DNA from 3 places in the Streptomyces sp. NPDC090108 genome. Region 2 is predicted to be linked to each of the others. Evidence: riboswitches for the same ligand, from Rfam matches in the RefSeq annotation. Region 2 holds a riboswitch; each other region holds the start of a gene.
What was found. A riboswitch is a leader RNA that binds a small molecule or an ion and turns the genes downstream of it on or off. The one in region 2 is predicted to bind cobalamin.
Positions count from the first base shown of each region.

Region 1 (9,703 bases), on a different contig from region 2:
GTTCCGCGCCGACGCCCCAGGGGGTCTCGGCGCCGACGGCGATGTTGGCGACCGGGGTGAAGGCGGCGACGTAGGGGGCCGAGGTCAGCGGCTCGTACGGCTTCGCGGACGAGACGGTGAGCGCGCGCCGGGCGGCGACCAGCCCGATCCCGGCTCCCCTCTGATCCTCCGCCGCCTCGGCCTCCTCCGCTCGCCCGGCGGCCGTCCCGCTCTTCCCGCCCGCCGCCTCCGCGGTCCACCGCGCCAGCGCCCGTACCCGTTCCGCCGCGTCGGCGAGCCGTTCCTCGGGGAGTTCGCCGGAGCGGACCGCGCCGACCAGGGCGTCGCGCAGGCGCCGTACGGTCTCGTCGTCCGCGAGGCCGCCGCCCACGCAGATGGCGTCGGCCCCGGCGGCGACGGCGAGGACGCTGCCGTGCTCGATGCCGTAGGTGCCGGCGATGGCCCGCATCTCCATGCCGTCGGTGACGATCAGGCCGTCGTAGCCGAGGGCGCCGCGGAGCAGACCGGTGAGGATCGGCCGGGAGAGGGTGGCCGGACGGTCCGGATCGAGGGCCGGGACCAGGATGTGGGCGCTCATCACGGCCCGGGTGCCGGCGTCGATCGCGGCACGGAAGGGGGCCAGGTCCCGGGCTTCCAGGACGTCCGCGGGGGCGTCGATGCGGGGCAGGGCGTGGTGGGAGTCGACGGCGGTGTCGCCGTGCCCGGGGAAGTGCTTGGTGCAGGCGGCGACCCCGGCCGACTGGAGCCCGTCGACGTAGGCGGCGGTGTGCCGGGCGACGAGGGCGGTGCCGGCGCCGAAGGAGCGGACGCCGATGACGGGGTTGCCGGGGTTGGAGTTCACGTCGGCCGACGGCGCCCAGTTGAGGTTCACCCCGCAGTCCGCGAGACGGCGGCCGAGCGCGCGGGCCACCTGGCGGGTCAGCTCCACGTCGTCCACCGCGCCGAGCGCGAGGTTGCCGGGGAACGAGGAGCCCGAGCGGACTTCGAGGCGGGTGACGTCCCCGCCCTCCTCGTCGATGGCGACCAGGACGTCCTCGCGTTCCGCGCGCAACTGTGCGGTGAGGGCGGACAGTTGTTCCGGCGAGGCGATGTTGCGCCCGAACAGGCCGACGGAGGAGAGGCCCTCGCCGAGGCGGCGCAGCAGCCAGTCGGGGGCGGTGGTGCCGGTGAAGCCCGGCTGGAGGACGGTCAGCGCGTCCCGGGTGAGGGTGTCGCTGCCGCGGGCGAATGTCGTCATCGGGTGGCGTTATCCCTTCACGGCGCCCGCGGTCAGACCCGCGGCCATCTTGCGCTGGACGAGGAGGAAGAGGACCACGATCGGCACGGCCATCATGGTGGCGCCGGCCATCATCGGGGCGTATTCGGTGCCGTGCTTGGTGGTGAAGTTGCCGAGCCACACGGTCGCCGTCTGGTGCTCCTGGCTGAGCAGCATCAGGGCGTACAGGTACTCGTTCCAGGCCTGGATGAAGGCGTAGACCGAGGTGGCGACCATGCCGGGGGCGAGGAGCGGGAAGACCACGCGCAGGAAGGCGCCGGTGCGCGAGCAGCCGTCGACCATCGCGGCCTCCTCCAGTTCGCGCGGGATGCCGACGATGAAGCCGCGCAGGGTCCACACCGTGAAGGGCAGGATGAAGGTCAGGTAGGTGATGACCAGGCCGGAGAGCTTGTCGTACTGGCCCAGGTCGTTGAGGAGCAGGAAGACCGGGATGATCATGGCGATGAGCGGGACCATCTGGACCGCGAGGATCGCGACGATCACGGCCTTGCGGCCGCGGAAGGCGAACCGGGAGATGGCGAGCGCGGCCAGCATCCCGACGGCGATGCCGACGATCACGACGGACAGCGACACGACGAGGCTGCGGCCGACCGGGCCCCAGAAGTCGGCGATGTCGAGCGCGCGGCGGAAGTTGTCGAGGGTGAACCCCGTGGGCAGCAGGCTGGGGTCGGGGTCGATGGCGTCCTTGGCCGGCTTCACGGCCGTGTCGAGCATCCAGTAGACGGGGAAGCCGACACCGGCGAGGACGAGGAGTCCGAGCAGGTTCCAGCCGAGCCGGGACGTCCGGCGGGGGGCGGAGCGCGTACCGCTCATGCTGGTCACTCGACCTCTCCGATCTTGAGCATCTGGCGCATGTAGACGGCGACGACGGCGAGCAGCAGCAGGACGGTGACGAGGGCGATCGCGGAGCCCTGCGCGTAGTCGTTGACCACGAAGGCGCGGTCGTAGGAGTAGGTGGTGAGCAGCTGGAACTCGGGCTCGGGGTGGCCGCCGCGCATGACGAAGACCTGCGGGAAGACGCCCATGTCCCAGATGACCGACAGGGTCGTGAGCATCACGACGATCGGGCGCAGGATGGGCAGGGTGACGTACCGGAAGACGCCCCAGCCGCCCGCGCCGTCCAGCCGGGCGGCCTCCTCCAGCTCCTTGGGGACCTGGGTGAGGCCCGCGCCGAGCGTGATGACCACGAAGGGGACCGCGCCCCAGACCACCAGCAGCATGATCACGGCGAGCCCCTCGGGGCCGCTCGCGAACCAGTTGTGGCCGACCATGTCGACCCCGGGCAGCTTGCTCGCGAGGGCGTTGAGGACGCCGTAGTCGGCGTCGAAGAGCCACTTGAAGACGGTGGTGGCGACGATGACGGGCATGCCCCAGCTCGCCACCAGCGCGATGTTGACGAGGGTCCGCACCCAGCCGGAGACGCGCTGGAGCAGCAGGGCGACGAGCATGCCGAGGACCATGGTGAGGACGACGGAGCCGGCCGCGAAGACGACCGTGCGCAGGACGACCTGCCAGAACTCGCCGTCGCCCAGCACCTGGCGGAAGTTGTCGAGGCCGGTCCACTCGGCGGGCTGGAAGCCCCACAGCTGGGACTGGCCGAACTTCTGGAAGGAGAGGGTGACCAGCCGGACCAGCGGATAGCCCATGACCAGGCCGAGGACCAGCAGACAGGGGGCGAGCAGCAGCCAGGGGGCGGCCGCGGTGCCCGCCCGCCGCGAGCCCCGTGGCCGCTCCGGGAGGTCCGGTGGGGACGCCTGCCGCGGTGGCGGCACCTTGGCGGGGGTGGTCGTGTCTGCGGCACTCATCGCGCGCTCCTCAGCGGTCCCTGGAGTCGTACGAGAAGCGGGGCCCCGTCGGCGGACGGGGCCCCGCTCCGGGTCACTTGTTGTTGATGACCTTGTCGATCGCGGCGTCCGCTTCCTTCGCGGCGGCCTCGACGGACTTCTTGCCGGTGCCGATGTTCTGCAGCATGGTCTGCAGCACCTGCGCCTTCTCGACCTGGCCCCAGCCGGGGGCCATGGGGACGAACCAGCTGGACTCGGCGGCGGTGGCCGGGACGGCGGTCGCCGGGTCGTTCTTGAGGGTGGCGAGGTCGGTCTTGTTGTTGGGCAGGTTGCCCTTGGCCATCAGGCCCTTCTGGCCGGAGGGGCCGGTGAAGGCGTTGATCCACTCGGCGGCGAGCGCCTGGGCCTTGGACTTCACGGGCACGGCGAGGTCGGAGCCGCCGAGGAAGACCGGCATGTTCTTGCCGGACGGACCGGGCATGACGAAGTTCTCGAGGTTGTCCTTGAGCTTGCCGGTCTTGTCGTTCTTCGGGTCGGCGGCGGTCGCGCCCTCCCAGGCGGCGGCGAAGATCATGGCGGACTTGCCCTGGCCGTAGACGATGTAGCGGTCCGACTCGTCCTTGGTCCGGTCGCCGTGCATGTACTTGCCGACGACGTTCTTGAACTCCGTGAGGCCCTTGAGGGACTCGGGCGAGGAGAGGTCGGCCTTCCACCGGCCACCCTCCTCCTTGGCGATGGCGCCGCCCGCGTCGTAGACGAAGGACATGCCCGCGTACCAGTCACGGGTGGGCTGGTACCAGGCGCTGAACTTGCCGCCCTCCTTCTTCTGGATCCTGTCCAGGTCGGAGGTCAGTTCGGCGTAGGTCTTCGGCGTGGCCTTGATGCCGGCCGAAGCGGCGATGTCCTTGCGCCAGTTGGCGACGCGGCCGCCGGCGTAGTACGGCACGCCGTAGGTCTTGCCCTCGTACGTCACCGAGGTCTTGAGGCCGTCCAGCCAGGTGCCGGAGTTGCTGAACTGCGCCGGGTCGACGGGGGCGAAGGCGCCCTTGACCATGTAGCCCAGCATCTCGGAGTTGCCCATCTCGACGACGTCGGGGGCCTTGTCGGTGGCGAGGACGGCGTCCAGCTTGGTGTTCTTGTCCGGCCAGCCGTAGTACTCGTGCTTGACCTTCAGGCCGGGGTGCTTCTTCTGCACGGCGGCGTCGGCGGCCTTCACCAGGTCGGGCCAGTTGTTCTGGGCGTCGACGGTGAGCCAGACGGTCAGCTCCTTGGCGTCCGCCCCCTGGGCCTTGCCGTCCTTGCTGTCACTGCCGCACGCCGCTACGGAGACGACCATGCCCGCGATACCGATCGCGGCTATCAGCCTGCGCTTCACGCCACCCTCCTCAGGGATGCCCACGAACCCCCCTGGCTCCCCGCGGCGACCGTCGTGGCACGTACCGCCCATGGGGCCGGGACCTGGACCAATGGTGTAGACCAGCACGGGGAGCTTGGCCCAGACCAATAGGCCTGTCAAGGGTGTTCAAGCAGGCACGGAGCGTCCGTGACCCGAACGAGATATGCAGGGATCTTTCATAACGCATGCGACACATCGGACTGCCCAGTTCCGGTAGACCAATCGCACCCCGGCCCGCGATGGACTAGACCAACTGAAAGTGCGGGGGTATACAGGGGGAGATCACGGAACGTGCGGGTGGACCCCCGCGCACGCGGCCGTGCCACGATGTGACCCGTGACCGACGGGACGTCGGTCGCTTTCGGCATCCGGAGCCGGGAAGGCAGAGCATGAGCACCGACGTCAGCAGCGGGGAGAACGAGGCCGGCGCGACCGTCCGTACGGCGCGCGTGCCCAAGTACTACCGTCTGAAGAAGCATCTGCTCGAGATGACGGAGACACAGGCGCCGGGCACGCCGGTGCCGCCCGAGCGCACGCTGGCGGCCGAGTTCGACACCTCACGCACCACCGTCCGCCAGGCCCTCCAGGAACTCGTCGTCGAGGGCCGGCTCGAACGCATCCAGGGCAAGGGGACCTTCGTCGCCAAGCCCAAGGTCTCCCAGGCGCTGCAACTGACCTCCTACACCGAGGACATGCGCGCCCAGGGCCTGGAGCCGACCTCGCAGCTGCTCGACATCGGCTATGTCACCGCCGACGAACGGCTCGCCGGACTGCTCGACATCACCGCCGGCGGACGCGTGCTGCGCATCGAGCGGCTGCGCATGGCCAACGGCGAGCCGATGGCCATCGAGACCACCCACCTCTCGGCGAAGCGCTTCCCCGCGCTGCGCCGGTCGCTCGTCAAGTACACCTCCCTGTACACCGCGCTCGCCGAGGTCTACGACGTCCATCTCGCCGAGGCCGAGGAGACCATCGAGACCTCCCTGGCCACCCCGCGCGAGGCGAGCCTGCTCGGCACCGACGTCGGCCTGCCGATGCTGCTGCTGTCCCGGCACTCCGTGGACCGCGAGGGCCGGCCGGTGGAGTGGGTGCGCTCGGTCTACCGGGGCGACCGGTACAAGTTCGTCGCGCGGCTGAAGCGGCCGCTGGACTGACGGCTCCGCCCGCGGCCCCGGCCGGTTCGCCGGCCCGGGTCCCGGAGTCTCCACATCTCTCGCTCCAGATCGACATACCGATATCCGGACGAGGTCTTCCGCTGCGGTGACACCGTCACCTAGATTGCGTGCCCATTACGCGTGTGATCAGCGAGGGGACGGAGCGCCGCATGTCAGAAGCACCCGAGGAAGTCAGACCACCGGTGGTGACACCGGTGCGCATCGTCATCGCCCTGTGTCTCGTCGCGCCGTTCGTGGCGATGCTGTGGGTCGGCTCGTTCGCCAAGACGGACCCGGCGTTCATCGGGATCCCGTTCTTCTACTGGTACCAGATGCTCTGGGTGCTGATCTCGACCGCTCTCACCATGACGGCGTACCAGCTGTGGCAGCGTGAGCAGCGCGCCCGCGCCGCCGCGAAGGGGGGTGCGGCGCAGTGAAGGACGGTGTCAACGGCGTCGCGCTCGGCGTCTTCGTCTTCTTCTTCCTGGCCGTCACGGTCATGGGCTTCCTGGCGGCGCGCTGGCGCAAGGCCGACAACGAGCAGTCGCTGGACGAATGGGGCCTGGGCGGACGGTCGTTCGGGACCTGGGTCACCTGGTTCCTGCTCGGCGGCGACCTGTACACGGCGTACACCTTCGTCGCGGTGCCCGCGGCGATCTACGCGGCGGGCGCGGCCGGTTTCTTCGCGGTGCCGTACACGATCCTCGTCTACCCGCTGATCTTCACCTTCCTGCCCCGGCTGTGGTCGGTCTCGCACCGCCACGGATACGTGACGACCTCGGACTTCGTGCGCGGCCGCTTCGGCTCCAAGAGCCTGTCGCTGGCCGTCGCGGTCACCGGCATCCTCGCGACCATGCCGTACATCGCGCTCCAGCTCGTCGGCATCCAGGCGGTGCTGGACGTGATGGGCGTCGGCGGCGGGGAGAACACCAACTGGTTCGTGAAGGACCTCCCGCTGCTCATCGCCTTCGGCGTGCTGGCGGCGTACACCTACTCCTCGGGCCTGCGCGCGCCCGCGCTGATCGCGTTCGTCAAGGACGGCCTGATCTACCTCGTCATCGCGGTGGCGATCATCTACATCCCGATCAAGCTGGGCGGCTTCCACGACATCTTCGCCCAGGCCGACAAGGCGTTCTCGCAGGTGAATCCGGCCACCGGAAAGCCGCGCGGCGCCCTCGTCCCGGCGGAGGCGGGCCAGTGGACGTACGCCACCCTGGCGCTCGGCTCGGCGCTCGCGCTCTTCATGTACCCGCACTCGATCACCGCGACCCTGTCGTCCAGGAGCCGTGACGTGATCCGCCGCAACACCACGATCCTGCCGCTGTACTCCCTCATGCTCGGCCTGCTGGCCCTGCTGGGCTTCATGGCGATCGCGGCCGGCGTGAAGGTGACCAACGGGCAGCTGGCGATCCCGCAGCTGTTCGAGGACATGTTCCCGTCCTGGTTCGCGGGCGTGGCCTTCGCGGCGATCGGCATCGGCGCGCTGGTGCCGGCGGCGATCATGTCGATCGCGGCGGCGAACCTGTTCACCCGCAACATCTACAAGGACTTCATCAAGCCGGACGCCACGCCCGAGCAGGAGACCAAGGTCTCCAAGCTGGTCTCGCTGCTGGTGAAGGTGGGCGCGCTGGTCTTCGTCCTGACCATGGACAAGACGGTCGCCATCAACTTCCAGCTGCTGGGCGGCATCTGGATCCTGCAGACCTTCCCGGCCCTGGTCGGCGGCCTGTTCACCCGCTGGTTCCACCGCTGGGCGCTGCTGGCCGGCTGGGCGGTCGGCATGATCTACGGCACGGCCGCGGCGTACGGCGTGGCCTCCCCGACCCAGGCGCACTTCGGCGGCTCGGCCAAGGAGATCCCGGGCATCGGTGAGATCGGCTACATCGGCCTCACGGCGTTCGTCCTGAACGTCGTGGTCACCGTGGTCCTCACCTTCGCGCTGAAGGCGCTGAAGGCCCCCGAGGGCATCGACGAGACCAGCCCGGAGGACTACACGGCGGACCGCGGCGACCCGGGCGTCCAGGCGGAGCTTCCGCCCGCCACGGCGGGGAGCGCCCACTAGTCCGGCGGGGCCCGCGAAGGCCCCGGAAGCGGCCCGGGACGGCCTCGGAAACGGCCCCCCGAACAGCACCCCGGACGGGTGGGCGGCCGGTCGTGAACAGCCCTCAGCGGGCCGTCGTGGAGCATCTCCCACGGCGGCCCGCTGCCGTGCGCAATGACGCTCTGAATCCGTCACGACACACAGCAGACACAACATCTGGTGGTGCCATCGCAGCCCGGCACTAGATGTATGCTCATCATCGCTGTCGCCGCAGGGGAATCCGGTGCGAATCCGGAACTGTCCCGCAACGGTGTACTTGTACGCGTCCGTCCCTTCGGGGCGGAGCGTGCTCGGTCAGTCCGAGGACCTGCCGGCAGCCGCGCCCGGCCGTCCGGTCCGGGTGCCCCAAGACGTCCGGGCCTCGCGGAGTGGGCCGGTGGACGCGACGCCGTGTGCGCTCGTGCTGCCGCTGCCCTCCGCCGGGCCCCCGTGCCGAGCGAGGGAGAGCCCCCACGTGACCATCGCGCCTGCCGATCCGGCTTCAGCCACCCCGGCGACCGAGGCCCAGGTGGAGACCGACGGTCCTGGTGCCGCGCTGCTGCGGACCCTGACCGAGCTGACCGCCGACCTCCCCGACGCGGACCCCGGCAGGGTCGCCGCGGCCGCGCTGCGCGGCCGTTCGGCCCGCGCCGACGAGGCGGAACTGCGCGAACTGGCCACGGAGGCGGCCGCCGGCCTGATCTCCGAGGACCCCGCGTACTCGCAGCTCGCCGCCCGTCTGCTCACGCTCTCCGTCCGGGCCGAGGCCGCCTCGCAGGGAGTGACCTCCTTCACCGAGTCCGTCGCCGTCGGGCACCGCGAGGGCCTGGTCGCCGACCGCACCGCCGAGTTCGTGCGGCTGCACGCCGACCGGCTGAACGCGCTCATCGACACCGAGGCCGACGACCGCTTCGGCTACTTCGGCCTGCGCACGCTGCACAGCCGCTACCTGCTGCGCCACCCGATCACCCGGCACGTGATCGAGACGCCCCAGCACTTCATGCTGCGCGTGGCGAGCGGCCTCGCCGAGGACGACAGCGCCCGCTCGGTCGACGAAGTGGCCGCGCTCTACGGCCTGATGAGCCGCCTGGACTACCTCCCGTCCTCGCCCACGCTCTTCAACTCCGGCACCCGGCACCCCCAGATGTCGTCCTGCTACCTGCTCGACTCCCCGCTGGACGAGCTGGACTCGATCTACGACCGCTACCACCAGGTGGCCCGCCTCTCCAAGCACGCCGGCGGCATCGGTCTGTCGTACTCCCGCATCCGCTCGCGCGGTTCGCTGATCCGCGGCACCAACGGGCACTCCAACGGCATCGTGCCGTTCCTGAAGACCCTCGACGCCTCGGTCGCCGCGGTGAACCAGGGCGGCCGCCGCAAGGGCGCCGCCGCGGTGTACCTGGAGACCTGGCACTCCGACATCGAGGAGTTCCTGGAGCTGCGCGACAACACCGGTGAGGACGCGCGCCGTACGCACAACCTGAACCTCGCGCACTGGATCCCGGACGAGTTCATGCGCCGGGTCAACGCCGACGCCGAGTGGTCGCTGTTCTCCCCGGCGGACGTGCCCGGTCTGGTCGACCTGTGGGGCGCGGAGTTCGACGCCGCGTACCGCGAGGCGGAGGCCGCCGGGCTCGCGAGGAAGACCATGCCGGCCCGCGAGCTGTACGGCCGCATGATGCGCACCCTCGCGCAGACCGGCAACGGCTGGATGACCTTCAAGGACGCCGCCAACCGCACGGCCAACCAGACGGCCGAGCCGGGCAACGTCGTGCACTCCTCCAACCTCTGCACGGAGATCCTGGAGGTCACCGACGACGGCGAGACGGCGGTGTGCAACCTCGGCTCGGTGAACCTGGGCGCCTTCGTCGCCGACGGCGACATCGACTGGAAGCGGCTGGACGAGACGGTCCGCACCGCCGTGACCTTCCTCGACCGCGTCGTGGACATCAACTTCTACCCGACCGAGCAGGCGGGCCGCTCCAACGCCAGGTGGCGTCCGGTCGGCCTCGG
Region 1 is NZ_JBIVDQ010000001.1:513,413-523,115, forward strand. It holds gene ACIPRD_RS02195 (glycoside hydrolase family 3 protein) at 1-1,237, opposite strand, end outside; gene ACIPRD_RS02200 (carbohydrate ABC transporter permease) at 1,247-2,089, opposite strand; gene ACIPRD_RS02205 (sugar ABC transporter permease) at 2,095-3,081, opposite strand; gene ACIPRD_RS02210 (extracellular solute-binding protein) at 3,155-4,435, opposite strand; gene ACIPRD_RS02215 (GntR family transcriptional regulator) at 4,846-5,610, shown strand; gene ACIPRD_RS02220 (DUF3311 domain-containing protein) at 5,781-6,047, shown strand; gene mctP (monocarboxylate uptake permease MctP) at 6,044-7,672, shown strand; cobalamin riboswitch at 7,855-8,041, shown strand; gene ACIPRD_RS02230 (ribonucleoside-diphosphate reductase subunit alpha) at 8,166-9,703, shown strand, end outside.
Region 1: another riboswitch for cobalamin. It lies ahead of ACIPRD_RS02230 (ribonucleoside-diphosphate reductase subunit alpha); the one in region 2 lies ahead of ACIPRD_RS09915 ((2Fe-2S) ferredoxin domain-containing protein).

Region 2 (9,703 bases):
CGCCCGCGAGCACTTAGGCTGCAAAAGAAGGGGCAGCTGTGCCGTTGACGTCTCGCGGAGAGGGGACCCCCTTGGCAGGCAACCGGCAAGGCGCGGCCGAGAGCACCGCCGGCATACCGCACCGCATCCCGCCCGGACAGCACCACGTCCACGGATGGCCCGTCTCGCACTACGGCTCCGTGCCCCGCTTCCGGCCCGAGCGGTGGAACCTGCGCGTCTTCGGCGCCACCGCGGGCGGTGCCGAACGCCAATGGGTCTTCGACGAGCTGACGGCGCTGCCCCACACCACGGTCGTCGCCGACCTGCACTGCGCCACGGGTCCCACCTCCACGGACCACGAGTGGTACGGCGTCCCCGCCCGTACCCTCCTCGAACTCGTCCCGCCCGCGCCCGGCGTCACGCACGTCATGGCCTGGGCGGAGTACGGCTACACGGCCAACCTGCGCCTGGCCGACTTCGACACCCCGGAAACCCTCCTGGCCACCCACCACAACGGCGAACCCCTCACCGCCGAACACGGCTTCCCGCTGCGCCTCGTCGTCCCCCACCTCTTCGGCTACAAGGGGCCCAAGTGGCTGCGCGGCATCGAGTACCTCACCGAGGACCGGCGCGGCTTCTGGGAGGAACGCGGCTACCACAACATCGGCGACCCCTGGCGGGAACAGCGCTACTCCGACCAGGAGGGGCCGGGCGACGGTCCGCTGCCCGGCGCCGCGGCCCTGGCGGACCCGCCGTACCGAGGTCCCTCGATCTGAGCGCGGCTCCTGAGCACCTCCGTCGCGCGTGCTCCCGCGGTCCGGTGCGCAGCATGACCTCGAAGCCCGGCGCGCACGCTCCCGCACCCCGCCGCCGTCCGGGCGGGAACCGCACGACATGCCCGCCGTTGCGCCATTCGTGTGTGACGGTCACACGGTCGGCGGTATGTCGAGTGCCCGAGGAGGCGGTTGACGCCCGTCGGCAGCCAGGATGGCGTGACTCAAGTCGGCGCATCGTGAGCAGCAGGAGACAACGGATCTGTGAGCATCCTCAACGAACCCCAGGATGCCGCGGCAGCTGAGGACTCGTACGAGAACGAGCTGCCGGTCAGGCGCAAGCAGCCCGGCAATGTCGTGGTGAAGTGGATGACCACCACCGACCACAAGACGATCGGGACGCTGTATCTGGCGACGTCGTTCGTACTGTTCCTGATCGGCGGCGTGATGGCGCTGCTCATGCGTGCCGAGCTGGCGCGCCCGGGCCTGCAGATCATCTCCAACGAGCAGTTCAACCAGGCGTTCACGATGCACGGCACCGTCATGCTGCTGATGTTCGCGACGCCGCTGTTCGCCGGTTTCGCGAACTGGATCATGCCGCTGCAGATCGGCGCGCCCGACGTGGCGTTCCCGCGGCTGAACATGTTCGCCTACTGGCTCTACCTGTTCGGCTCGGCCATCGCGCTCAGCGGGTTCCTCACCCCGCAGGGCGCGGCCGACTTCGGCTGGTTCGCCTACTCGCCGCTCACCGACGCCGTGCGGTCGCCCGGCCTCGGCGGCGACCTGTGGATCATGGGCCTTGCCTTCTCCGGTTTCGGCACCATCCTCGGCGCGGTCAACTTCATCACCACCATCATCTGCATGCGCGCCCCTGGCATGACGATGTTCCGCATGCCGATCTTCGTGTGGAACGTGCTGCTGACCGGTGTCCTGGTCCTGCTCGCCTTCCCGGTCCTCGCGGCCGCCCTCCTCGCCCTGGAGGCGGACCGCAAGTTCGGCGCCCACGTCTTCGACGCGGCCAACGGCGGAGCACTGCTCTGGCAACACCTCTTCTGGTTCTTCGGCCATCCGGAGGTGTACATCATCGCGATCCCGTTCTTCGGCATCGTCACCGAGATCATCCCGGTCTTCGCCCGCAAGCCGATCTTCGGTTACATGGGCCTGGTCGCCGCGACCATCGCCATCGCCGGTCTGTCCGTGACGGTGTGGGCCCACCACATGTACGTCACCGGCGGTGTGCTGCTGCCGTTCTTCTCGTTCATGACGTTCCTCATCGCCGTTCCGACGGGTGTGAAGTTCTTCAACTGGATCGGCAGTATGTGGAAGGGCTCGGTGTCGTTCGAGACCCCGATGCTGTGGACGACGGGCTTCCTCGTCACGTTCCTCTTCGGCGGTCTGACCGGCGTCATCCTCGCGTCGCCGCCCATGGACTTCCACGTCTCCGACTCGTACTTCGTGGTGGCCCACTTCCACTACGTGGTCTTCGGCACGGTCGTCTTCGCGATGTTCGCCGGATTCCACTTCTGGTGGCCGAAGTTCACCGGCAAGATGCTGGACGAGCGCCTCGGCAAGATCACGTTCTGGACCCTGTTCATCGGCTTCCACGGCACCTTCTTGGTCCAGCACTGGCTGGGCGCCGAGGGCATGCCGCGCCGCTACGCCGACTACCTCGCCTCCGACGGCTTCACCACCCTGAACACGATCTCGTCGATCAGCTCCTTCCTGCTGGGCCTGTCGATCCTGCCGTTCCTCTACAACGTGTGGCGCACGGCCAAGTACGGCAAGCCGGTCGGCGTCGACGACCCGTGGGGCTACGGCCGCTCGCTGGAATGGGCGACCTCCTGCCCGCCGCCGCGGCACAACTTCCTCACCCTGCCGCGGATCCGCAGCGAATCCCCGGCGTTCGACCTGCACCACCCGGAGGTCGCCCGCCTCGAACAGGAGGCGCACAGCGGCACCCGGCACGTCATCGAGACGGAAGGCGGCCGGCCTTGACCCCGCCGGACCGCTCCGGCCCCCTGCCGGACCCTTCCGGCCCCGTACCGGACCGCTCCGGTCCCGTACCCGGCCGCTCCGGGCCGCAGTCGAACTCTTCCGGCCCCGTGCCGGAGCGCTCCGGGCCGCCTTCCGACCGCCTCGGCTTCTCCTCGAACCTTCCCGGCTCCCCGTCGGCGCGGCCTACCCCCTCGGTCGCGAACGAGGTCGAGGGCTATCTGCTCCTGCACGCCGAGCGGGAGCAGGCCGAGCGCGAGGCGGCGGCTCTCTGCGCCCGCCTGTCCTGGCTCACCACCGGGCAGGCGGAGGACCTCACCCGCCACTACACGGAACAGCGCATGGGCCTGACCCGGCAGGCACTCCAGGCCACCGCGGACCGGGCCAAGCGGCTGCGTGGGGAGTACGAGGCCCGCTACGCCGACCTGCGGCGCACGCTCCTCAAGCGCCACGCGGCCTGCGCCTCCGTCGTGCTCGCCTGCTCCCTGGCGACGAGTTCCCTGGCGCTGACGTCCCGCTGACCTGTCGATGTGCGTCCGCCGCCTCCCCGGGCGCCCTGGCGGGTCCGGAGGCGGCGCACCCCGCACACCGCCGCCGGCCGGACCGCACCTGCGGTCCGGCCGGCGCCGTGTCCGGCCGGTGACCTGGTCGCAGGCCCTGTGAGCCCCGTGAGCCCAGTCAGCACTGTCGGCCCCGTCGGCCCCGTCGGCCCCGTCAGGCCCGTCAGGCCCGCCGGGCCCGCCAGACCGGTTGGACCGGCCTGACCCGCTGGCACAGTGCGCCCTGGCTGTACGTCAGGTCACCTTCACCTGGGCTCCTGGCCGGTGACATGATGACCCGTGACAGGGCGACGGCGGTCCGAGGAAGCCGGTGAGAATCCGGCGCGGTCCCGCCACTGTGATCGGTGAGCGAGTCCCGACAGGCCACTGCCCGGACAGGGCGGGAAGGCCGGGGCGAGCGACGACCCGAGAGCCAGGAGACTCACGCGGTCGCCTCCTCGACGGACACCGGGGCGGATCTCCCCGGGGGAGGGATGGTTCGGGCATGCCCGAGTCGCCGATCGGAACAGCGCCGGACACAACGGCGGAAACTCTGTGGGAGACCCCGTCGGAAACCCGGTGGGAAGCCCCGCCGGCAACCGGAACCGCCTCGGCGGAAGCGGGGGCGGGCGCGGTGGCCGCACGGGGCGTCGGTCAGGTGCCGTGCCGGGTCGTCGTGTGCCGGGACTGCTGCTGCGGCACCGCCAAGGTGACCGGCGTCGACCACGCGGCGCAGACCGCACGCCTGCGCGCCGAGACACCGGTCCGCGTCTCCGCATGCCTGGACGCGTGCGACCAGGCCAACGTCATCGTCGTACAGCCCTCCTCGGCCGGCCGTGCCGCCGGTGGCCGGCCGGTCTGGCTGGGACTGGTCAACGACCCGGAGGCCACCCAGGACGTCATCGACTGGGTCCACGAGGGCGGCCCGGGCGTCGCCGCCCTCCCCGAGATCCTCGCCCTCTACGCCGTCACACCCCCACGCCGAGGCACACCGGCCCCGAACGGCGCCTGAGGCCGACGCGGTCGCTCCCGCCCGGCGGCCTCCGCCGGTGGGGCGGCGTCGACCGCTCGGCGATGGGCCGGCCGGACGGGCCCGCGCCGACGGGCAGCCCGGCCCGCGCGGACCCGGTCCGGCGATAGCGTGCTCCTCATGACGGCTGAAGACGAGGCGCTGCCCGGCGGGATGATGAACGCGGGGGCGGTCTTCCGCCGAGGGGATGTGGTGGAGCGACCGGCACCACGCAACGCGCGCGCCCTGCACGTACATCTCCGGGCGCTGAAAGAGCACGGCTTCGACGCGGCGCCGACCCCTCTCGGCCTCACCGCGGACGGACGTGAGCAGCTGACCTTCATCCCTGGGGACGTCGCTCTGCCACCGTTCCCGGACTGGGCGATGACGAGTTCTGCCCTCGCATCCGTGGGGAGCCTGCTGCGACGTCTGCATGACACCAGCGCGGCCGTCGCGACCGACACCCGTGCCGAGTGGCTTCCCGACCTCGCCGACCCGCAGGGGGGAACGATGATGTGCCACAACGACGTGTGCCCGGACAACGTGGTCTTCCGCGACGGTCGCGCCGCAGCCCTGATCGATTTCGATTTCGCGGCCCCGGGCCGTGCCGTCTGGGACGTGGCCATGACCGCGCGCTACTGGGTGCCCATGCTCGATCCCAGGTCCGCGGCCGCTCTCTACCCCCGCGGACTGGATGCGGCCGCGCGCCTGCGGATTCTTGCCGACGGTTACGGTCTCTCGGCCGAGGACCGCACCGAGTTGCCCGGCGTCATCGAACAGGCCACGGATGTCTGCCGGGCCTTCGTCGCCCGCCGCGTCGCCGGCGGAGACCCCGTCTATCTCGAAGCCTTGGCCGAGCGTGGCGGATGGGACCGCTGGGACCGCATGCGGACATGGCTGGTTGATCACCGGCGGACATTCACGGCTGCCCTGCTGAACTGACCGACCGACGCACCCGTGGCGCCTTCAGGGCCGTGCCGCACGGGACCTGGCCGGCATGGGCAGACGAAGAACGGTGGGACGGGAGTGCCCTGGCGGGTCTGCTCTCACTGCGACACTCTGTAGGTCCGCTCTCGGGGGAGGCTGGCATGGGGCAGGAGCCGGTGTCGCGGCAGGAACTCATCCGTCGACGGCGAAGCAGGGGGTTCGTCGGGCGGCTGCACGAACTGGCGGTGTTCCGGGAGAACCTCGCCCGGGACCCGAGCAGTGAGGCGTATCAGTTTCTCTTTCATGTGCACGGTCTCGCCGGCGTGGGCAAGTCGACCCTGATCCGCAGATGGGAGGCGGTGGCCCGGGAGGCGGGCGCGGTCACCGCGGTCGTGGGGGAGGAGGCGGTCAGCGCGGTCGAGGCGATGGAGGCGATCAGCTCTCGGTTGGCGCGACAGGGCTGCCCGCTGAGAGCGTTCGACAAGCAGCTCGGCCATTACCGGCAGAAGTACCACGAGGCCGAGGCTGCCATGGCGGGACTCCTGCCGGATGGTGACGGCCCTGGGACCGCTCTGGAGCCGACCCGAGCCAGTGCCCTCACCGCGCAGATCGGGATGGCGGGCCTGTCCCTCGTCCCCGGCGTCGGCGCGTTCAGCGGCGTGATCCGGCCGGAACAGGTCGCTGCCGGCCTGGACCGGGCGCGCGCCGTGGTCGGCCACAGACTGCGCAGTCACGAGGACACCCGGCTGGTGATGTCCCCGTTGGAGATACTCACCCCGTCCTTTCTTGCCGACCTCGGCGGCGTCGCTGAACGAAGGCCGTGGGTGGTGCTCTTTTTCGACACCTACGAGCGCACAGCGCCGCTCTTGGACACGTGGCTGCGGGATGCCCTGGTGAACGAGGTGTACGGGCCCGTGCCCGTCAATGTCCAGGCTGTGCTGTGCGGCCAGGGGCGCCTTGACCCGGCATGCTGGGCGGACAGCCTCGACCTCGTCACCGAGGTTCCCCTCGAGCCGTTCACCGAGAACGAGGGCCGGGCCCTGCTCGCCGCCCGCGGCGTGTCCGACGAGCGGGTGACCCAGCTCGTCCTGAGCCTGTCGGGGCGGCTGCCGGTGCTGCTGGACGCGCTCGCCAGGAACCGCCCGCAGGACAGGAGCGCCGTGGATGACCCTTCGGACACCGCGGTCGAGCGCTTCCTGAAATGGGAGAGGGACCCTGCCCACCGCGACATGATCCTTGCCTGTGCTCTGCCCTTGCGGCTCAACGACGACGTCGTCCGCATCCTCGCTCCGGCCGGTAGCGACGGGCTGACGCGCCTGCGAGAGCTTCCCTTCCTCACCCACCGGTCGGGAACCTACGGCTACCACGACGTGATCCGCTCATCGATGCTGCGCCTGCAACGCCAGCGATCGCCCGTCGACTGGGGCCGTCGGCACACCCAGTTGGCCGCGGCTTTCACGACGTGGCGCCGCGAACAGGAGGAGGGACTCAGCCTTCACCGTCTCTGGGACGACCCTGTGTGGCGCGACCATCGACTGAACGAGACCTACCACCGCCTGTGTGCCCGCGCCCCCTCTGCCCTCCCGGAAGCGCTCCACGACACCATCCACGCTTGCGCGCACAGCGCGGAATCACTGCGTCGCTGGGTTCGACTCCTTGTCCAGGCAGGCCAGGACTCCGACACCGACCACCTTGCCCGGACCGGACAGCACCTCCTGGAACTCGCGTCCCAGCCGTCCCAGGAGAAAGAAACGCTCGACGCCCTGCTCGTACTGCCTGACCTGGAAAATCCGGCACGAGCCCTCGCCTACACGCTCCGCGGCCAGGACCACCGGCTCAATGGCCGGAACGAACAGGCGATCGAGGACTACACCACGGCCCTGAGCCTGGACCCGACGCTGGCCCGCGCCCACGCAGGACGAGGCCACGCACACCGGAGCCTGTGCCATCACGCGGCCGCCCTCGCGGACTTCGACCACGCCATCGGGCTCGCTCCCGACCAGTCCCTGCACTGGATCAATCGCGGCGCCGCACGACAGGATCTCCGGCACTATGAGGACGCGCTCGCGGATTTCGGCCAGGCCGTCGAAATCGACCCCCGAAGCGCTCGCGCCCTGGCATTCCGCGGACACATCCATCACCGCATGCGCCGGCACCGGATGGCCTTGGACGACCTCTCCCACGCACTCACCCTGGACCCCGAGCATGCCTGGGCCTATGCCATCCGCGGGGACGTCCATCTCACCCTCGGAGACGCCCGAGCGGCACTCGCGGACCTCGACCACTCACTCGCGCTGGCTCCGGACATCGCGTGGTCGCACTGCTGGCGTGGAGAGGCGCACCGTGCTCTGGGCCACCACGCCGAGGCCCTCGCCGACCTCGAATACGCCATCGCGCTGCGCCCGGAACGGGGCTGGTTCCACTACCGGAGCGCTCTCGTCATGCGTCTGACCGGAGCGGTGGAGGAGCCCCAGCGTTGGCGCAGGGCCCTGGAGATCCTGGAAGCGCAGGCCGCGGAGGAGGAAGCGAGCGACTTGGCACGCAGCAACTTCCTCGTAGCGCTGTGCGGACTTCCCGATTGGGGCCGTGCCGAAAGCCAGCTGGAAACTTTCCTGTCCCACTCGCCCTCACCGCACCAGGTCATCGAAGCCATGGACGACCTGGAGAACCTCAGCCACGCGGTGCCTGTAGACGCCGAGCGGCTGTCCGCCGTCCTCGGCCGGCTCCGAGAACAGCTCGGGAGTGCCAGGAACTGAATTCCTCGTATCTGCCCTCCATAGGTTCGGCAAGCCGGCGACCACCCTGGCCACCGCCAGGAGTGGCGTCCGTAGGACATCGACGAGACAGCCCGCGGTCGAGTCGGCGTACCCGGTCCCTGTGAGCGGTGGGCCGGGACGGGGCGATCCAGGATGGGTGTACTGTCGCAGCACTGGAAGTAGAAACGCGGGTTCACCGCTGATGGTCGGCGTCGGTCGATCCAGCCGGGGCCACGCGCGCATACGCGGTATCGGACGATCCGCCACTTCTTCACATCGAAGGAGTGCGCAGTGAATGCCCGTCCCCACGGAGCTGCCGAGAAGGTCGGCGCTCCCACCCGAGCCTCTGCTTCCCCCCGCTCCCTCCGCGAAGCGCGGACAGCCCTCGCCGGCCTGGCGGCGGTGTTCCTGGTCGAGATGCTCGACAACTCGATCCTCAACGTCGCACTGCCGACCATCGGCCGCGAGCTGTCGGCGTCGGCGACTGTGCTGCAGTGGATCACGGGCGTGTATGCCGTCGTGTTCGGCGGCCTGATGCCGGCTTTCGGGGCGCTGGCCGACCGGCTCGGCCGCCGCCGGATCATGCTGGTCGGCCTGGCGCTGCTGGGTGCGGCGAGTCTGGCCACCGTCTTCGTCACCACGGCGGAGCAGCTCATCGCGATCCGCGGCGCGATGGGCGTCGCCGCCGCGATGACGACGCCGGGTTCTCTCGCCTTGACCTTCCGCCTGTTCGACGAGGACGGGCTCCGCGTCCGTGCGACGACGCTGATCTCCACCGTGGGTCTGGTCGGGCTCGCCGTCGGGCCCACGGTCGGCGGCTTCGTGCTCGCGTTCGCGCCCTGGCAGGTGCTGCTGCTGGTCAACGCGCCGATCGCCGCTCTTTCGTTCCTCGGCATACGGTGCGGCATCCCCGTGGACGAGGCGGACGAGCTGCACCGCGACCTGATCGACGGCGCGGGTGCCCTGCTCGGTACGGCCGCGATCGTGTTCGCACTGCTCGCACCGACACTGTTCGTCGACGCGGGCACCACATCGGCACTCCCCTGGCTGACCACGGCAGTCGCCGTCGTGACGGCGGTGCTGTTCGTCGTCCGTCAGCGTTCCGCCCGGCATCCCCTGCTCGACCTCGCACTCCTCGCCCGCCCTCTCGTGTCGAGCGGCCTTGCGTTCAAGGGGGCCGCGGGCCTTGCGACCGCCGGCCTCGGCTACCTCGTGACCCTGCAGCTCCAGCTCGACTGGGGCTGGACGCCCGCCCGAGCGGCGATGGGCATGCTGCCGCAGGTCGTCGTGCTGATCGCCGGCGGAGCTCTCATCGGACCGCTGGTCGTACGGGTCGGTCTCGACAAGGCCGCCTGGCTCAGCGCCGGAGCTGTCGTATGCGGACTCACCGTGTACGCGCTGCTGGGCCGCTTCGGGTACGTGTGGGTCGCGCTCTCGCTCGTGCTCGTCGCCGCGGGCATGCGCGTCGTCGGTGTCGTCGCCGGGACCAACGTGATGCGTGGCCTCCCGCCGAACCGCACCAGTATCGGAGCGGCGCTGGTGGACACCGCCGGCGAAGTCACCACCGCGATCGGCATCGCCGTCGGCGGGACCATCCTGGCCTCGCACTTCACCGGTGACATCGCCGCGACCCGCTGGAGCAGTCACCAAACCGGTGAGTTCCGCGAGGCGGTCACCCGTGCGGGCCTCACCCTCACGGCCTTGGCCGCGGCGCTGGTGGGATGGGGC
Region 2 is NZ_JBIVDQ010000002.1:1,104,435-1,114,137, forward strand. It holds gene ACIPRD_RS09900 (sulfite oxidase-like oxidoreductase) at 72-755, shown strand; gene ctaD (cytochrome c oxidase subunit I) at 1,017-2,747, shown strand; gene ACIPRD_RS09910 (hypothetical protein) at 2,855-3,265, shown strand; cobalamin riboswitch at 3,605-3,727, shown strand; gene ACIPRD_RS09915 ((2Fe-2S) ferredoxin domain-containing protein) at 3,918-4,295, shown strand; gene ACIPRD_RS09920 (aminoglycoside phosphotransferase family protein) at 4,434-5,234, shown strand; gene ACIPRD_RS09925 (tetratricopeptide repeat protein) at 5,381-7,975, shown strand; gene ACIPRD_RS09930 (MFS transporter) at 8,267-9,703, shown strand, end outside.

Region 3 (9,703 bases), on a different contig from region 2:
CCGCTGCCCGCCGGAGAGCGTGGCGATCGGGCGGTCGCGCAGACCGGCCAGGCCCAGCAGGTCGAGCGTCTCCTCCACGCGGCGCCGCATCACCGCGGGGGCGAGCCCCAGTGATTCCATGCCGTAGGCGAGTTCGTCCTCCACGGTGTCCGTCACGAAGTGCGCGAGCGGATCCTGGCCCACCGTGCCGACCACGTCGGCGAGTTCGCGCGGCTTGTGCGTGCGGGTGTCCCGGCCGGCGACGGTGACGCGGCCGCGCAGCGTGCCGCCGGTGAAGTGCGGGACCAGCCCGCTGACCGCGCCCAGCACGGTGGACTTGCCGACCCCGGACGGCCCGACGAGCAGCGCCAGTTCACCCTCGGGCACCTCGAAGTCCACGTCCCGGACGGCCGGTTCGGCCGCACCCTCGTAACGGACGCTGACCTCCTCGAAGCGGATCAAGACGGCTCCTCGGGGTTCGCGGGGTTCGCGGGGTTCTCGGGGCCCTCGGTGTCCTGGGGGACGGCGAAGGCGGGCAGCAGGGCGAGCAGCACGGACGCGGCCGGCCACAGCGGGAAGGCGGGGGCGGTCAGCGGCAGGACCCCGGGATGCAGCGCGTCCGCGTCACGGACCGAGGCCAGCGTGAGCAGCGCGGCCACCGCGGCACCCGAGCCCGCCACCAGCCAGGCCCGCAGCCCCCACGGGGCCGGCCGGTACCGGGTGCGCACCGAGCGGCGGCCGCCGAGCCGCAGCCCCGCGAGCGCGGCGGCGACCCCGCCGAGCAGCACGGGCAGCCCGTACGTGCCGCCCTCCGCGGTGAGCAGCCCGTACGTCCCCGCGCACACCCCGAGCAGTCCGCCGAGGGTGAGCGCGGTCGTCGTACGGCGCACGGAAGCGCCGACGTCGGCGGTACGGCCGTAGCCGCGGGCGTCCATCGCGGCGGCGAGCGCCACCGAGCGTTCCAGGGCGCCCTCCAGGACCGGCAGCCCGACCTGGAGCAGTCCCCGTACGCCCCGGTCCGGGCGCCCGCGCAGCCGGCGGGCGGCCCGCAGACGCTGGACGTCGGCGATGAGATACGGCGCGAAGGTGAGCGCGACGACCACGGCGACGCCCGCCTCGTAGAGGGCGCCGGGCAGGGACTTCAGCAGGCGGGCCGGGGAGGCGAGGGCGTTGGCGGCGCCGACACAGATGAGGAGGGCGGCCAGCTTGAGGCCGTTGTACGCGGAGAACAGCAGCGCCTCCGCGGTGACCTCGCCGCCCAGGCGGATGCCCTGCGCCCAGTGCGGCAGCGGGACCTCGGGGAGGGTGAGGAGGACGTGCGTGCCGGGGATCGGGGAGCCCAGGACCACCGTGAAGGCGATCCGGACGAGCAGTACGGCGAAGGCCAGCTTGGCGAAGGCGGCGTAGGAGCGCGCCCAGGGGGCGGTGGAACGGTGGGTGGCCACCACGTATCCGGCCGAGGCCATGAGCAGGCCGAGGAGGAGGGGGTTGGTGGTCCGGGTGGCGGCGGTGCCGAGACCGAGGGCCCACAGCCACCAGGCACCGGGATGAAGCTCCGCCCGGCGCCGGAGGGCGGGGCGCGGCGCGGGTATGTCCGCGCGACCGCGGCGCCGGGACCCGTTGCCCGAGCTCCCGGCGTGCTCGCGCGAGGCGGTTGTGGTCGCGCGGTCGAAGCGGTGCGGCACGTCCTTCGTGCCAGGTGCCTCACCCGGGCGAGTCGCCTCCCCCGGCCCGGGTGCCTCGCCCTGGCTCCCAACGCGCAGGCGCGGGGCCGCGGGTGGGACGGGGCCGGTGCTCCCGGCGGGCACCGGAGGCGCGGCGGATTCCGCCGTCGACCGGAACAGCCCCGCACCCGGGCTCGCACCCGCACCCGGGCTCGCACCCGCACCCGTGCTCCCACCCGCACCCGGGCGCAGGCGCAGGACCGTGGGCCGCCGGTGGGGTGCGCTCTCGCCGGCGCTAGGCATTCCGGCGCCGCCGGGCCTGCCACACCGCCGCTCCGGCCAGCACCGCGACGACGCCCACGCCGACCGGCAGGCCGAGGGAGGGCCCGCCGTCCGCGTCCTTCTCCCCAGGCTTCTCCGCCTGCTGAGCCTTCTTCTGCTCCTGCGCGCCGTTCTTGCCGGAGCCGTTCCCGGAGACCTGCTCGCCGCAGCCCTGGTGCGGATAGCCGGAGATGGCGCAGAGCAGGGCGTTGGTGTCGTAGCGCAGCGGCTTGGCGACCGTGGCCAGGGCAGCGGCCGTGCTCGCCCCGGGGGCGACACGGGCACAGGCCGTGCGCGCCCCGGGCGGCGTCTCGCCGGACGGGGCGTCCGCGGGGGTGCCGAAGTCGATGACCAGGGCGATCCGCTTCGTCCCCGGCTTCGCGGGCGTGCCCGCGCAGATGGTGCCGAAGTCCGCCGTGCCGCGCGGCCGGGTCGCGTCCGCGGAGTCCGCGCTGACCGCGAACCGGAAGCCCTGGACGGCGCCGTCGTCGGGACTGTCGGTCGACGGCCCCTGCGTGGCGTAGGTCCAGTGCCCGCCGGTCCGCTCCCAGAAGGACCAGTAGCGGTAGCCGGTGGCGTGCGCCTGGGCGGCGCCGGCCACGAGGGCGAACGCGGCGACCAGCAGGGTCGCGGCACGGCGGACGGCGGTCACGGCTGCCGCTTCTTGCGGCCGCTGAGCAGGAAGCCGATGCCGATGCCGAAGACCAGGCCGACGCCGACGATCCACCACACGCTCGTGCTGGAGGACTTCTTCGCGGACTTCTCCTCGTGGCCGCCGGCCTTCGCCGCCTTCTGCGGGGCCGGGCCCAGCTTGTCGAGCGCCTTCACGAGGTCGGTGCCGGCGAAGTCGCGCGGAGACTCGCCCAGCGCGTGGGAGCTGAGGATCAGCTGGGCGTAGGCGGCCGGGCCGCTCTGCGCCGCCCAGGCGGTCGCGTTCTTCTCCAGCCAGGCGTACGGCTTCCTGGCCTCCCCGGTCCGGCCGTCCGCGGCGAGCGCGACGACCGTGTCGGCGGTGTTGCCGAAGTCGGGCTGGTCGGTGGCGCCGGGCATGACCGACATCAGGTGGCCGCTCTTGGCGACGGCACCGGCCAGGTAGGCGGAGGCGTTGCCGGCCAGCAACTGCGCGGTCGGCTTGCCGGAGGCGCAGGCGGGAGCCTTGCCGTGGGCCTTGCCGGGCTCCACGACGAAGCCCTTGCCGAGGGCGCCGAGCACGCCGGCCGCGGTCGCGTCCGCGTTGGCGGCCAGCTTGCCCTTCTTGTCGGGCTGGTAGGCGAAGGAGCCGCCGCCGTCCGCGGAGCAGGGCAGCGCCAGGGAGGCCAGCGCGTCGAGCGGGGTCCTGCCCTGGGCGCGCAGACCGGCGGTGTCCTCACCGGCGGCGGCGAGCGCGCCGACGACCACCGAGGTGGAGTTGGTGTCGCTCGGGCCGCCCGCCATGTAGCCCCAGCCGCCGTCCTTGTCCTGGACCGACTTCAGCCAGGTGACGCTCTTGCGGACCGCGTCGTCGTGTCCGCCGACCGCCTTGAGGGCCTGTACGGCGGCGGCGGTGCTGTTGGTGTCCGGCTGGGCACCGGCCTTGCCGCCGCAGGCCTTGGCCGGGTCCGCGCGGAACGCGGCGAAGCCGCCGTCGGCGCACTGCTGCGCGGCCAGCCAGCTCACGGCCGAGGCCGCGGGGCGCTCGCCCGCGGTGTGCTGGGCGATCAGGGACAGCGACTGGCGCCACACACCGTCGTACGTCGGGTCGGTCTTGCCGAACAGCGCGGCCGGGACCGTCACCTTCGGGGGCGCGGACGGCGACGGGTCGGCGGCCATGGCGGGGGCGGCGGCGGCCAGCACGCCTAGGGCGGCGAGAGCCGCGGCACTGCGGCGGACGTTCATGGTCGGCGACTGCCTCTCCTGCGGGGAGCCGGGCAGCGCACGGGAGACCCGGGCGGCTCGACTCCGTATACCTCGACGGTGTCGTGCACGGCGGGCGCCGCACACACGAGCCGTTCAACGTCCTGTGCGAGGCATTCCGGCTCACCGCCCGGCAGGGAGGATCACGGTTGCGGGTCAGCGCCGGAATTGCACCGGCTTTCCCCCGTACGAGTGTGATGACGACCCGGCCACTTTACCGGCAGCCGACACGGGGCGGGGGAGTGGCCGTCGGCACAGGGCCTCGGTGACGGGGGTCACGCCGCAGGACGGCTCCCGGCCCGCCCTCGGGGCCCGTCGTCACTTCGCCGTATCGGCGTATGCGGTCAACTGCGAGATGTGGGCGGTGTCGGAGACGGCCTCGATGCGCATCTCGGGCGATCTGACGTCGACGTGGACCCCGTCGTCCCCCGAGAGGGAGATGCTTGCTGTCACTTCGCTGCCGAACCCTTCCAGCGTGACCGTGCGCAGACCGCTGAAGGAGATCTCGATCTGCACGGTGTTGAAACCCTGCGCGGTCCACTTGCGCGGTGGCATGGACGGGTAACGAGGAAGGTCGACGCGCATCCTCAGAACCGGCCCGTCCTCGTGCAGGGTCACCTCTCTCACCCGGACGTCCGAGAGAGCTGGCGGATCTCCTTGGTAGACCGCCGAAATCCCCTCCGGATTGTGCAGCAGTGAAATCCACGACATGGCGATCTTCTTTCTTTCCTTCTGCTTCAGTACTCGTAATGCTGGGCTGTTCCGGGGACTTTACCAGTTCGAGGGTTCTCGGACGGGCGGACATTGAAATGGCGCCCTTGGTTGCCGACGCCGCCTTCGCGGAAGTCGTGACCGTAGGAATGATCCTGGATGATTACCTTGCTGCCGTCGCTTCGCGTGTAAACGTATTCGCGTGTCATGACAGGTTTCCCTGAATCGTCCATGATCTGGTGGCCGGTTCGATCCGTCATCGGGACTCGATTGATTTCGTCGGGGTGTTGCGACACGGGGATGTCCAGGTCGCGTTTCGCCTCCCGGAAGGCGGAATTTCGACTGCTCGAATACTTGTGGGACGGAGGCTCGGTGCAGGGGGAAAGGCCGAGGGGGTCAGTCCAAGTATGCGGATTGTCGACGTAGCCCGCCGGATTCGGCGCGGGAACGAGACCGAGAGGGTCGTCGGTGAGGTACCGGGCCGTCTCGGGATCGTAATGGCGAAAATAGTTGTAGTGCAGCCCCGTTTCGGGGTCGTAATACTGACCTGGGAAGCGCAGAGGTGTGTAGGCGGTGCTCCGGGTCGCCCACGCCGTCGTCCCCCACAGGGTGCTGCGGGTTCGCCAGGCGATCTCGCCCTGCTCGTCGAGGAGTTCCGAGGGAGTTCCCACGAGATCGGTGACGATGGCGAAGAAGCGTGAGTCGATCTCGTCCTGAGGAGCGCCGGCAGGGGTGATGCGTTCCGTCTGGGCCACAGGGCGTCGGCCTTGGTGGTCCCAGGTGAGAGTGACGGGACCTGCCAGCTCTGCCGAGATCGTCGTCTGTTCGCAGAGGTCGGTGCCGTCCCAGGTGAAGTCGACCCGCTCCACGACGGTCTCGCCGTCGGCCGCGAGGCGGAGTTTCGCCGTGCGGCGGCCCAGAGGGTCGTAGGTGTAGCGCCAGCGGGTGCCGTCGGGCGTCACCACTGACATCAGGCGGTCCTCGGTACCCCACTCGTAACGCCAGGTGTCCGGTTTGCGGGACAGACGAGGCTTCTGGCGGAGAGTGATGCGGCCGAGGGCGTCGTGTTCGTACCGGACCTCTCCGGCCCGGATGATGCGAGTGCCGGCGTAGTCGCGGCTGCCGACCGCTTCCTGACCCGGGTGACCGGCCGGCCACACCGCCTGGGTCTGGTTTCCCGCCTTGTCGTAGGCGTAGGCCTCGGTCCAGTCGGCCGCGTGCACGGCCGTGACCCGTCCCGTGGCGTCCAGATCGAACCGACGGACACCGGAGAGGTGGTCGTCGATGCCGATCACGTTGCCGTCGGCGCGGTAGGTGTAGGACCGCTGCTGGACGGTGTGACCCCCGGCCCCGGTCACCGACTGGGTCGTCAGGCGCCCCATGGAGTCGAAGGTGTGCTCCAAGGCGACGGTTCCGCCGACGCGTCGGCTTTGTTCGCGGCCTGTCTCGTCGTAGGCGAAGTCGATGGTGCGGCCCGAGGCGACCATGCTGGTGCGCCGCCCGGCGGCGTCGTACGACCAGATGGTGGTGGCACCGGTGGGGGTCGTGCGGCCGGTGCGGCGGCCCAGCGCGTCGTAGGTGTACGTCTGGGTGCGACCGTCGACCGTTTCCGAGCGCAGGTGGCCGTGACGGTCGCGCAGGAGGGTGAGGGTGGAACCGTCGGGTCCGGTCGCGCGGGCCAGTTGGCCGGTCAGGTCGTAGGCGTAGGTGGTGACCTGTCCGGCCGCGTCCTTGCGGATCGTCCGGCCCAGTTCGTCACGTTCGAAGAGGGTCGTTTCCCCGACTGCGTTGGTACGACCGGTCTGGCGTCCGGCCGCGTCGTAGGTGTAGGTCAGGCTGTGGTGGTCGAAGTCCGTTTCCGTGACCAGACGTCCGTCCGCGTCGTACTCGTAGCTCCACTTCAGACCTAGGGGGTTGGTCACCTCCGTCAGCCGCAGCTCGGTGTCGTGGGCGAACTCGTAGCGCACGCCGTCCGGGCCGGTGCGGGCGGCGAGCAGGTCGAAGTGGGTGTATTCGAGACGGGAGACGCCACCGAGCTGGTCGGTGTACGTCGTGCAGTTGCCCTCGCCGTCGTGCGTCCAGACCTCGGTCGTGCCATCGGGGGCCGTGCGCCGGGCCAGATGACCCTCGACTGTCCATTCCGAACGCGTGGTCGCGCCGGCCGGGTCGGTGACCGTGACCGGGCGGCCGAAGGCGTCCCGTCCGTAGCGGGTCACGGCGCCCAGCGGGTCCGTGATCTCCAGGGGGAGACCGGATCGGTCGGACGCCACCCGCGTCGTGTGGCCGAGGGAGTCCGTCACGGAGGCCAGGTGACCGGCCTCGGTGTAGGTGAAGTGCGTGGTCCGGCCGGCCGAGTCAGTCACCGATGTGCGGTTGCCATGGACGTCGTACGCCTGACGGATCACCGTCCCGTCCGGGTTCACCACCTTCACGGGCAGGCCGAGACCGTTGTACTCCGCCCTCGCCTCACGGCCGTCCGGGCGTACGACACACGTCAGGTTGCCCGCCGTGTCGTACGCGAACGTCGTCACACGGCCCAGCGGGTCCGTCTCGGAGAGCAGGCGGTTGAAGCGGTCGCGCCGGTAGTGGGTGACCGCGCCCAGGGCGTCCGTCTCGGCGATGACCTGGCAGTGCCGGTTGGTCAGGTAGGTGGTGCGGTGGCCCAGCGAGTCCGTGATCGTCGTGGTGGACTCGCCGGTGTCCGGGTCCGCGGAGCTGTAGGCGAAGGCCGACCGCAGGTGGCCCGCGACGCCGGACTGCCAGGTACAGCGGTCCTGGTCGTCGTAGACGTACGTGAAGTGGCTGTCGTTGGTGTCCGTCCAGGACGTGATGCGGCCGAGATCGTCGTAGCCGAAGCGGGTCGGGAGGCCGGAGGAGTTGGTTACCTCGGTGAGGTGGCCGTCGGTGTAGCCGTAGCGGAGCAGTTCCTGGTCGGTGCCGTCCGGGGCCGCGCCGGCCAGGCGCAGTGCGGTGACGCGGTCGTCCGACGTCGATATGAGCAGGCGGTAGCCACCGCAGTGCGTCAGCGCGCGGGGCGCACCCTCCGCGTCGTGCTCGAACGCGATCCAGTTGCCATTGCGGTCGTCGAGCTGCTCCAGCACCGCCAGGGTTTCGGAGCGGTCGGCGAAGTGCCGTACGCGGCCGGACTCCGGATCGGTGAGGGTGTAACCGCCGTCCACCCGGTCCAAGGGCCAGCGCGCACCGTGACTGGGCAGCGTCGGTACGCCGGGGGCCGGGTGCGGGTAGGCGAGTGTCACGCCGTCCTCGCCGACGAAGACGACTCCCTCCGTGTCGATTTCCAGGCGCTGGTCGAGCGTCGAGGACCAAGCAGGTCCGAACCAGCCGCCCAGCCGGTACGACGACTCGAACTGCCGCCTGAAGGTGAGGGGCAACTGCCCCGGAAGGGACACATCGGTCGCCGGGAGCACCATCCTGCCGGTGGCGACGTCGACGGGGTCCTTCGCGCAGACCTTCTCGCCGGGACGCCGTGCGACATCGTCCGCGCCCTCTTCCACGGCCTCCCGCGCGGTCTTGCGCAGTCCCTGTTCCGCGACGCCCTCGGCCCCCTCCTTCAGCGCCAGCCGCAGTCCGCCGCGGGCCAGGCCCGCGCCCTTGGTGCCGATGAGTTCGGGGATGAGGCGGCCGACGAACTCGGAGGGGTCCTTCTCGAAGCCGTCGACGGCGGCCTGGACGACCCGTTCGGGATGGGCGGCGGTGGAGACCAGGCCGGAGAGCGTCATGCTGACGTTCTGCACATAGGCGGCCGGGTGGGTGAGGTTGTAGGGGTCGGTGGGGTTCAGGCCGCGGGCGAAGTTCAGGAGGCCCGCGGTGCCCTTCAGGGCGCCGCCCACGACGTGGGTGAGTTCGGTGTTGTAGGCCTGGTAGCCGTCGGTGAGGTCGTCGCGGATACGGGACAGCGGCGGGGGTTCTGCCGGGGCGTGGGCGAGAGCCGCCCTGACCTTGCCCTGGGCTTCGGAGCCGGCGGTGTTGCGCTGTTTACGGGCCTCGGCGAGTTTCTGCGCGGCCGCTTTGATGTCGGCCTTGCCGGGATCGTGGAAGGGCTCCGGCTTCGGTCCCGGATCCTCGTCCGCCTTGATCCTGGCGTTGTAGGCGTCGGCTTTCCGGTTGTAGGCGTCGGCCGCGTCCTTGGACGCCTTCACGCCCTTCTTGTAGAGCTCGACGGCTTCCTTGGCCTGCCCTTGCGCCCACTTCACGGTGTCCGCGAACGACTCCAGCGCCCCGGCCGCCGACTCGCACGCCTGTGCCGCCTGCGCCCACTTCAAGGGGTGGACGCCGAGCTTCTCCCGGAACGTGTTGCCGCCCTCGCCCACCCATCCGGATGAGTCGACCTTCTTCAGCCCCGAACTCACCTTTTCGAATGCGCCGTTGAAGTCCCGCAGGTGCTTGGCGCTCTCCCGGATCTTCGCCGGGTCGCCGTGCACGAGTTCGTTCGGCTCCTCGGTCCGGCCGAGCTGTTGCTCGCCGGGGGTGGCGCCCAGGTCGGAGGCGACCTCGTCGCCCCAGTCCTCCACGCCGTCCGCCCAGTCGTGCGCACCGACCTTGTCCAGGCCCTCGCCCAGTTGGTCGGTGCCCCAGTCCACGGCCTCGCCGAGCTTCTTCTTGCCCGCGTCGTAGAGGTCCTCGCCCTTGCCCAGCAGCGAGTTGGTGATGTCCCCGAGACCCATCAGCCCTCACCGCCCTGCTGCTCGGCCGCCTTGGCGCGTTCTTCGGGGGAGGGGCCGAAGGTGTCGTCGAGATACTGGTCGTACTGCTTGTCCGAGACACCGAACGCGTCGTGCAGGTCCTGCGGATCCATGCCGGGCAGCGGTCCGATCGTGTGCGAGGTCATCACGTCCCGGCCGGCGTCCTTCCAGCCCTGCTCGCTGTTGTCCAGCGCCTGGTCCATGGACTCCTTGCTGTAGTCCACGCCGCCGTACGCGCCGGACGTGGCGATGTCCCCCCAGCCCATCTTCTCCACGTCCTCCTCGGACGCGTACGGATTGCCGATCGCCGCGTTCTCCACGACCTTGAAACTGCCTTCCACGTACTGCTCGGTCTCGTAGTAGGTCCCCGCCGACAGGCCCGTCTTCACCGCGAACCCGTTGCCCTCGACGATCAGCGACCGCACTCCCCAC
Region 3 is NZ_JBIVDQ010000005.1:282,901-292,603, forward strand. It holds gene ACIPRD_RS19545 (ABC transporter ATP-binding protein) at 1-441, opposite strand, end outside; gene ACIPRD_RS19550 (CbiQ family ECF transporter T component) at 438-1,511, opposite strand; gene ACIPRD_RS19555 (SCO2322 family protein) at 1,939-2,616, opposite strand; gene ACIPRD_RS19560 (prenyltransferase/squalene oxidase repeat-containing protein) at 2,613-3,839, opposite strand; cobalamin riboswitch at 3,952-4,081, opposite strand; gene ACIPRD_RS19565 (Imm50 family immunity protein) at 4,176-4,568, opposite strand; gene ACIPRD_RS19570 (putative T7SS-secreted protein) at 4,595-9,253, opposite strand; gene ACIPRD_RS19575 (hypothetical protein) at 9,253-9,703, opposite strand, start outside.
Region 3: another riboswitch for cobalamin. It lies ahead of ACIPRD_RS19560 (prenyltransferase/squalene oxidase repeat-containing protein); the one in region 2 lies ahead of ACIPRD_RS09915 ((2Fe-2S) ferredoxin domain-containing protein).